Regions from separate parts of the Kiloniella antarctica genome, predicted to be linked through region 3. Evidence: predicted binding sites of a transcription regulator. Region 3 holds the regulator's gene; each other region holds the start of a gene.

Region 1 (3,221 bases), on a different contig from region 3:
GTTATTTTGGGTCGATCCATAATACATTAAATCATATCCTTGTTGGTGATCGTATCTGGTTTGGCCGCTTGGAAAATGTTCTCGAAAATCTCGGGCTCGGTGACATACTGTACGACGACTTCAATAATTTGAGTTCTGCACGAACAATAGAAGATCAAAGGATCATTTCCTTTGCAGAGAAAATCACTCAAGCTCGCCTAGATGGTGTACTTGACTATAAAAACGTTGCCGGTGACTTTTATAGTGATCCCATGGACATTATAATACGTCATATCTTTAACCATCAAACCCATCATCGCGGCCAAGTTCACTGTTTATTAAGTCAAACAGACGTCCCTCCCCCCTCACTGGATATCATGTATTATATGCGCGCCAACGATTAACATCCTTGCCCGTTTTTATAATTAGTCGTCGACATATTAGTGCCTCACTCTTCACATGAATAGATCCATTTGCTCTGCGGATTTGTGAGTTTTTTGATACTGTTTTGGTACAGCAAAGCTTTCTGTATCAAGTTGACGGAGTGAGCGTCGATTGAGACCATATCTTTGCCGCGACAAGGCGAACCGATCTGCAATCAATTTAGCAAAAACGCCTTCCCCTCTCATCCGCTTGCCCCACCTCGCATCATAATCCTTTCCTCCCCGCATGGACTACAAGATCTTCATCACCCGATTTGCCCGATCTGGATAATGCATACGTAACCATTCCATCCAAAGATCACGAATTTCACCAGGCAGACGCAACAGGACATAGCTACAACTTACAGCTCCAGCACGTGCCGATAGTCCAAGAACACGCTCTATTTCATGGTCGTTTAACGCAGGAATGATCGGGGCCATCAAAACTGAAACTGGCACGCCCAAAGCTGTGAGCCTCCTTACCGCGTCCAGTCGGCGCATGGGCGTCGAAGCACGTGGCTCCATCGTTCGAGCCAGTTTGCGGTCAAGGGTCGTCACGGATATTGCAACAGAAATCAAATTCTTTCGGGCCATACGTTCTAAGATATCGGCGTCGCGCATTACCAGATAGCCCTTCGTGATAATTCCGACGGGTTGGTTAAAAGCTTCACAGACCTCCAACGCTTGCCGTGTAATTGTTTGTTCTTTCTCAATAGGTTGGTAAGGGTCTGTGTTTGCCCCAAAAGCAATAACTTTGCACCGATAGGACGCCTTCGACAGCTCTTGTGTCAAAAGCCGTGCCGCATCATCTTTAGCAAAGATAAGTCGTTCAAAATCCACCCCTGGTGATAGTCCCAGATAAGCATGCGAAGGTCGCGCAAAACAATAAATACAACCGTGCTCACACCCCTTGTAAGGATTAAAGGATAGGTCAAAGGGAATATCAGGAGATAAGTTCTTCGAAATTACCGAGCGACTGGGGTCTGAAAAAACTTTGGTCTTAGTTTCTTTGGCATCGTCCAGACTACCCCAACCATCATCAACACGTAGGCGTTCTTCACGTTCAAACCGTCCAACTCTATTGGTTCGCGCCCCCCGACCACGTATTGCTGCCGGGTGAAGCTCACCTGTTAATTCCGTGTAATGTTGAACTTCGTCATTGTGCTTTTGCTGTCCCATTACGTAAGCTACCGTATTCGGAACAAAAAGTGAACATTATTTTTAATATCCACAAAATACTATCACTTTCAAATAGTTAAATAAGGGATATCAATCATCACAATAATCCAAACTGTTTCTTTCTCCACTAAGAAGAATTTCACCAGAGACAGGGGTTACTTTAATCAGCAATCTTAAAAATAGAAGTTCGGTTAAGAAAATAGCGGTAAAAAAGCCCCCCAATCATAGGAGTTAGATAGATTGGCACCTGATAAAGCGCGAGAAAAGGAAGTATCTGTTCAAGGTTTGTTAAGGGGATCGCTGCGGCAAAGAGGCCAAGGTTTCTATTTCCGGCGACCATACCAAAAGACAAAGATTGTCTTCGTGACATCTCCGGACAGAATTTTTCGATAATCATTCCAAAAAAAGAGAAACCCACCTGCGCCCCAAAATTCGCCAATAAGACAATGCCAAGCAGATACAAAACCTGCATGGGGTTCGTTTCGAGTATGTGGGTTACACCCCCCATCGCTGCGACGACGAATAACACCATAATCAAAGTACTTAAGCCGTCGAGTGCAATCTCATTCGCCTTAATACCCTCTTGGCCAAAAAAATTTCGAGCGAAGGCCGCAAGAAAAATTGATGCGCCAACGGTAACAATCAAACGAGAGAACAAAGCCCAGCTATCAAAGCCGATATCGTTCCCAAGGGTTATTCCGACCATAATCGGAGCGATTAGAGGTAAAATTAGAGTGCCTGCAATCGTTACATTAAAGACAAGTTCGGCATCTAATTTCAGAAGATAAGCCAGATTAGGTGCTGACCCCAAAGGAGGTGCACAGGCCATAAAAACCAAGGCCATATGCAATGGTAATGAAAGCGCCAGAAACCCCGCTAACCAATTCATCCCAAAAGGGATGATAACCATGAGAAGAACTAATGAAGCACACAAACCAATTGGTTTTCTGAGATGCAATATCACCCGGCCTAAATCAACCCTGATCATGGCAACTGTTATCAACCCAACAATGATGTGAGGTAGATAGGGCAAAAGGCTTTTACTTACTATTTCTGGTAAAATTACCCCAACGGGCAGACTTATTGCCAAGATCAGAGATGCCCGGGCGCCTATTTTCGAAAGTACAAAAAAGATCCCGTTAATGATCAACGGCATGTTATTTTCTCCACCATGTCAGAGCAAATAAATCCTGTACCCATTAAAATTACTTACCCCTATATGGGTTCGATCAACTTAGCTCGTCGGCTCTTTCGCACGGAAAGCCAGACTCCAAAACCGATTAACAACGCTCCGGCTCCATGATAATATTCAGGTTGCTCCCCCAACAAGAAAATGGCCAGAGTTGCCGCAAATATAGGGAGAAGGTGAATAAACTGTCCGGCAAGGCTGGCACCGACATGTTTTACACCTTCATTCCAACAGAGAAAGGCAATAATCGATACAGGTATTCCCGCATAAAATACGGCAAGCAGGTTGTTCTGAGTAAACTCAAGAGGCGCCGCGTCAATCCATCCCGGCATATAAAGCACCGTAAGAACGACTTCGCCAATGAGAACATTTAGCAGAATGAAGGAGAAGGGTGAAACGCCAACAGGTTTCCAACGCATCAGGGCAGAGTACAAAGACCAACTAAGAACCGC
Region 2 (3,221 bases), on a different contig from region 3:
TTTTTGATGCCGTAAAAAAACCAATCGCCGTTCCCTTCTCACTCAAGGGATTTACCAATGCCTTTAGTCGGGTCACAAACCCATAAACCAAGTTAAACATAAATGTACTAAAAAAGGGGCCTCTTACAATAGAAGCCCCTTTTTTTATTCAAACAACTTTTCTTTAGCTTTTCAAGCGTCCTCAGCTTCAGTTATTTCAGGTTTTCCTTCAAGCATTGCATTTGAAACAATACCGGCATTCAGACGCACAGCATGTTCAATTTTTTTAGCTACTTCAGGATTATCAGTCAGGAATTTTTTAGCATTTTCACGTCCCTGTCCGATACGTTGCCCCTCGCAAGAGAACCAGGCCCCCGCCTTCTCAACAATTCCGCACTGAACTCCAAGGTCGAGCATTTCACCTGTTTTCGAAATACCTTCGCCGTACATAATATCAAATTCGATGACACGGAAAGGAGGCGCCATTTTATTTTTAACAACCTTCACACGGGTTTGGTTACCCGTAATATTTTCCCGGTCCTTAATTGCACCGATTCGACGAATATCAAGGCGAACCGATGAGTAAAATTTAAGAGCATTACCACCCGTTGTCGTTTCAGGATTACCAAACATAACCCCGATTTTCATACGAATTTGGTTGATAAAGATAACAAGAGTGCCCGACTTGGAAATTGAGCTGGTCAGCTTCCGCATCGCTTGGCTCATTAATCGCGCTTGAAGGCCTGGAAGAGAATCTCCCATATCGCCTTCTAGCTCTGCCTTCGGTACCAATGCCGCAACAGAATCGATAACAAGAACATCCAGTGCTCCAGAACGAACAAGTGTATCTGTAATTTCTAACGCCTGCTCACCGGCATCGGGTTGAGAAATCAAAAGTTCGCCAACATCGACACCAAGTTTGGTCGCATAAGCAGGGTCAAGCGCATGTTCCGCATCAATAAATGCGCAAGTTCCACCCGCTTTTTGAGCTTCAGCAACAACATGCAAAGCCAAGGTAGTTTTACCGGAACTTTCTGGTCCGTAAATTTCAACAATACGACCACGTGGCAGGCCGCCAATGCCCAACCCTATATCTAAACCAAGAGAGCCTGTGGAAACAACTTCGGTTTCAACTATGGCGCCCTCTCCCAGCTTCATGATTGAGCCTTTACCAAAGGCACGTTCAATCTGCCCCAGTGCCGCATCCAATGCCTTTTGCTTATCCACCGTGCTATTCTCCACTAACTGTAAGACGTTTTGTACCATCGTTGCCTTCCTTATCCCACAGGCATCCACATGCTGCAACGACAACAATGTACCCCTTTTGTTCTTGCCCCACAAGAGAAAAGAACGTTTAGGGAACATTTATGCTTTTGTAAGTACGAACTGAACGGTTCTAAGGCATCATTCAGCCAAAAGACATTTTTTTAAGACTTCTAATTCATTGCCAATACGTCTTTTACCTTTGACGCCAACTGCTTAAGACTAAAAGGCTTCGGTAGAAATTCGATTGTTGAATTAACATCAAGACTTTTTCGAAAAGAGTCCTCCGTATAACCAGAAATGAAAATTACCTTCACATCAGGATGCGTCTCATAAAGCTTTTTGATCAACGTTGGACCATCCATACGCGGCATCACCACATCTGTAATCACCAGATCTACTGTGACTTCATCCTTTTGTAAAATCTCCAAAGCCGCCTCACCTGAATTGGCCTCAAAGACATTATAGCCTTTGTTTTCAAGCGCTCTGGCACTAAAAGAACGTACGGCATCTTCATCTTCAACCAACAGAATATTTCCCCGACCAGTCAAATCCTGGGCTTGAGGAACATCCGCGATAATCTCTTCAATCTCACCCGCTTCTTCTTTGAAGTGTGGTAATAATAACGAGAATACAGTGCCCTCATCTGCAGCTGAATCAACAAAGACAAATCCACCTGACTGTTTAACTATTCCGTATACAGTAGAAAGCCCCAACCCTGTTCCTGCACCTATTTCTTTCGTTGAGAAGAAAGGATCAAAAATTCGATCCATAATTTCAGCAGGTATGCCATGTCCCGAATCCTGAACCTTAACCAATACGTAGTCTCCAGGTGGTATCTCTTCCCCTTTGACTTTATAAAGCTCATCCACCATGACATTCGAGGTGATAATTTCGAGCATACCTCCCTGATCCATTGCGTCACGTGCATTAACCGCCAAGTTAATGATAACCTGTTCCAATTGCCCTTGATCGGCCTTCACATCACCGAGATCTCTGCCGTGAGTGATCCGCAATTCAATCGTTTCACCAATAAGCCGACGAAGAAGGTGTGCCAACTCCGCAATAATATCCGTTACATTAAGGCGTCTTGGCTGAAGTGTTTGTTGTCTGGAAAATGCGAGTAATTGGCGGACAAGATTTGCGGCTCTATTTGCGTTTTGTTTAATCTGCATAATGTCAGCAAAGGACTGATCACCAGGACGATGACGCAATAACAACAAATCGGAAAATCCAATCATCGCCGTCAACAGATTGTTAAAATCATGGGCGATCCCACCAGCCAACTGCCCCACAGCCTGCATTTTTTGCGATTGTGCAAACTGGGCTTCCAAACTCCGCTGCTCAGTAGTGTCTGTAAAATTTAGAATATAGCCGCTCGGTAAACCTGAATTTTCATCGACATGAGTCACGTTCATATTACAAACGACCTCAGAGTTACCTGCTAAATGAACCTCCATAGCCTTGCGCTCATAGGTTGTTGCCGACACTAACGCCTCTCGAACTGTTTCTCGTTCTTCATCCCCGATAAGTGATAACAGAGGCTTGCCTTTGACATCACCACCATCAGATACAAGTTCCTGAAAAGCTCGATTGCACTCGGTAATGACCCCGCGCTCGTTAAGCAATACGATACCAACAGGCGCTTCATTAAAGAACTTGCGAAATCTTTTTTCAGATTGTTCAAGCGCAGTTGCCATCTCACGCTCAAGAGTTAAATTACGCACAACTGACCTAGTTCGAAATCCTTTACCAGTTCCCCCCTCAGCAATGTGCTGACTAATAACAGCCAAGATGCGTTTTTCACCGTCCGCGGTCTTAAGGAAAACCTCTCCTGAACGACTGTCAGTATCCTCAAAAGGATGGTAAGCTGGAACTTCATCTAGGGAGGCTTCCGCGACGATATCATGAAGCTTTATTTGTCCGCTTTCCAACTCGGACGCAGAATAACCTAACCAGTCAGTCAGCGTCTGGTTCGC
Region 3 (3,221 bases):
GACATCAAGGCCCGTCTGACCCAACCACCAACAGATGTATCCGCCATGGATGGCTACGCTGTCAGGTCCGCAGATATTGCAACCATACCCGCTCAGTTAACCGTGCTCGGTGAATCCCCTGCCGGGGGAAGTTATGATCAGTGTCTAAAAGTTGGTGAAGCCGTTAGAATATTCACTGGTGGCCCGGTGCCACAGGGGGCCGATTGCATCGTAATACAAGAAAACACCCAACAACAAGGTGATCAGGTTACTGTAAACCAGAGCGAAAGTGCCGGACGCTATATCCGTCCGGCGGGCCTTGATTTCAAAGAAGGCCAGGTTGGCCTTGAAAAAGGAACAATCTTAACGGCCAGAGATCTTGCCTTGGCTGCAGCCATGAACCACCCTTGGTTGGAAGTATATCGTAAACCCCGCGTAGCGATCCTGGCCACAGGAAATGAAATTGTTCTCCCCGGAGAAACACCAGGCCCGAACCAAATCATCAGCTCCAACACGACGGCACTCATGTCTTTTGTACGTGAATGTGGAGGAGAACCTATTTCCTTGGGCATTGCTCCTGACGATGGCGAAGCTCTCTCAACCATGGCCAGAGGCGCAGAAGGCGCTGACCTGCTTCTTACTACGGGCGGGGCGTCCGTTGGTGATCACGACCTTGTTCGTTCCGTGCTCGGCAAACAAGGATTGGAAATCGATTTTTGGCGTATTGCCATGCGCCCGGGTAAGCCTCTTATTTTTGGGAAACTGGGCAACACCCCCATGATTGGCCTTCCCGGAAATCCGGTCTCAACCTTGGTCTGTGCCTATATTTTTGCACGCCCTGCTCTTTGGAAAATGACCGGACAAGACCCATACTCTCAAAGAAGAGAACGAGCGATACTGGCAAATGATCTTGGCGAAAACGATAAACGTCAGGACTATTTACGCGCACAACTTACGACAAATGATAAAGGGCAATTACTTGCAACACCCTTTAGTCGCCAAGACAGTGCAATGCTTAATTTATTACGCAAAGCAGATTGCCTTCTCATTCGCGCCCCTTTTGCACCAGCAATTAAAAAAGATTGTGAAGTTGAAATTATCCGGCTTTAAGCTCTTTTCAATCACATTTTGGCCTTGACCCCTTAAGAGAACCAAAGTAGAACAAAAGATATGTTTTTGTTTTGTTCTACTGACAAAACGCGATATTATTCGGGGGATTTTCGATGCTGACCAAGAAACAACGTGAGCTTCTATTGTATATTCGGGATCATCTGTCCCGCACAGGAGTTTCTCCGTCTTTTGACGAAATGAAAGACGCGTTGAGTCTAAAGTCAAAATCCGGCATCCATCGGCTGGTGACAGCTCTGGAAGAGCGTGGCTTTATCCGCCGCCTGGCCCACCGTGCCCGTGCCGTTGAAATCCTTCGCCTACCAGAAGATCTTGGACCCGTTCCCCAAATAAGAAATTCAGATCAAACATCAAGCAATAATCCTCTGCTATCCTCAGGCATCCAAGCAGCCAATCAATCTCTATCAGAAAATGAAAGCGTACACCTTCCTCTTTACGGCAAAATTGCTGCTGGTACGCCTATAGAAGCCTTAAACGATCCATCTTCGTATGTTGATGTACCCATGGGCCTCATTGGCAAAGGGGATCATTACGCCCTCATTGTTGAAGGAGATTCAATGATAGAAGCTGGCATTTTGGATGGTGATACTGTTCTGATTCAACGCTGTGATGTTATCGAGAATGGTCAGATCGGCGTCGCCTTTGTCGACAATACGGAAGCAACTCTTAAACATGTCAGACGCCAAAGCGGCAAGATTGAACTAGAACCCGCAAACCCATCTTATGAAACCAAAGTTTATGATGCTGATCGCGTTCAGGTTCAAGGGAAACTTGTTGGACTACTTAGAAACTATCATTAACAAATAATATCAATATATTGAACTACATTTTTAATAAATTAGTTTACTAAGTAAAATACCAAATTATCGCACCCAGGGTCTTGTCCCTTCGTTCTTATACACATTCACGACTTTGAACTTAACACGGGTTTCTGAATGCGAAGTCGTCGGCTGCACGGAAGACGCACCTAAAGGCAAGAGCGTAATACTGTGAACACCTTTTTTTCTTAAGTCCCAATAATCAATAACGAGATGCTCTTTTCCCTGACACCACCCAGGGGCTTTTAAGGCCGTAATAATATAATCTGCTTTAGTACAATCTTCGGCAAAGGCGTTTCCTCTTTTAATAAAAGATATCGTTTTCCCTCCTGCCCTATATAGACAAGCATTCTCGTCACAACGAAAAATACTTTCAGGCAGCTCGCGCCAGTTTCTGGTATGATCTATCGCTAAATTTTGTTGCCAGACTTTTGATATGAAACGCGCCTTTCTGGTGTGATTTGTAAAGAGTTCATTATCAATACGAATAGCAATCAATCCAGTTTTACCATCAATCAAAATATCCTGACGCCGTTCGGTAAAAGTAACAACGAGCACAAAGACTAAAATTGGTAAGCTCCCCAAGAAGCGCATCTTATTTTTTATCAGGCACATCCACAATCCCCCTGTAGACACCAGAGCAAGATAGCCAACAGGAAAGTTTGGTGCCTTTACCTCCCCATTTGGAATTGCGGAAACCCAATCTGCAAGCAATAGTAAAAACTCGAATGCCCACCCCAAAGGGGTCAGTGATAAACCTTCTAAACCAAAGGGTATCAAGACATAACTGAGCAGTACCAAAGGCATAAGAACAAGTGCAGTAAAAGGAACAGCTACTAAATTGGCTAAAATTCCATAAAGAGGTAAACTGTGAAAATGATATAAAACAAATGGTGCTGTCGCCAAAGAAGCAATCAGAGAGCAAAGAACCGTAACCTTCAGCCCACTTATAACTCTTTCGAGAAACGATCTTCCTCTTTCCAGCTTGTTATAATATTCAAAAACGGCGACCAAAGCGATAACTGCAGCAAACGACAGATGAAAGCTCGCTGATATTAAAACTTCTGGTGTTAAAATAAGTAGAACCAATGCCGCAACAGACACCGTCCTCATAGAAATCGCCTGCCTATCGAGGATAATCGCGAAAAGAGATACCCCCGCCATCATAAAAGCACGCTGTGCCGATAGCGGCATACCAATCAGCGCCAAATATCCAAAACAAATAATGAACGTCACAAAGGCTGAGATTTTCTTTATCGGATAGTTCAAAGCCAGAACTGGCACACATGCCATGAA

Evidence for each region. Region 3 encodes LexA, which represses DNA repair genes until DNA is damaged. Its sites were predicted from a motif close to ATGTTCTANTTTGGTTC; they were not measured.
Region 1: the regulator LexA is predicted to act here: its motif matches at 1,601-1,617, upstream of ACFSKO_RS12590 (PA0069 family radical SAM protein).
Region 2: the regulator LexA is predicted to act here: its motif matches at 1,293-1,309, upstream of recA (recombinase RecA).

What each region holds. Positions count from the first base shown of each region.
Region 1 is NZ_JBHUII010000004.1:1,198,161-1,201,381, forward strand. It holds gene ACFSKO_RS12580 (DinB family protein) at 1-383, shown strand, start outside; gene ACFSKO_RS12585 (hypothetical protein) at 435-650, opposite strand; gene ACFSKO_RS12590 (PA0069 family radical SAM protein) at 654-1,580, opposite strand; gene ACFSKO_RS12595 (hypothetical protein) at 1,741-2,736, opposite strand; gene ACFSKO_RS12600 (DMT family transporter) at 2,796-3,221, opposite strand, start outside.
Region 2 is NZ_JBHUII010000013.1:291,316-294,536, forward strand. It holds gene ACFSKO_RS19955 (invasion associated locus B family protein) at 1-86, shown strand, start outside; gene recA (recombinase RecA) at 172-1,245, opposite strand; gene ACFSKO_RS19965 (PAS domain-containing hybrid sensor histidine kinase/response regulator) at 1,416-3,221, opposite strand, start outside.
Region 3 is NZ_JBHUII010000011.1:205,831-209,051, reverse strand. It holds gene ACFSKO_RS17000 (molybdopterin molybdotransferase MoeA) at 1-1,089, shown strand, start outside; gene lexA (transcriptional repressor LexA) at 1,203-1,907, shown strand; gene ACFSKO_RS16990 (ComEC/Rec2 family competence protein) at 1,971-3,221, opposite strand, start outside.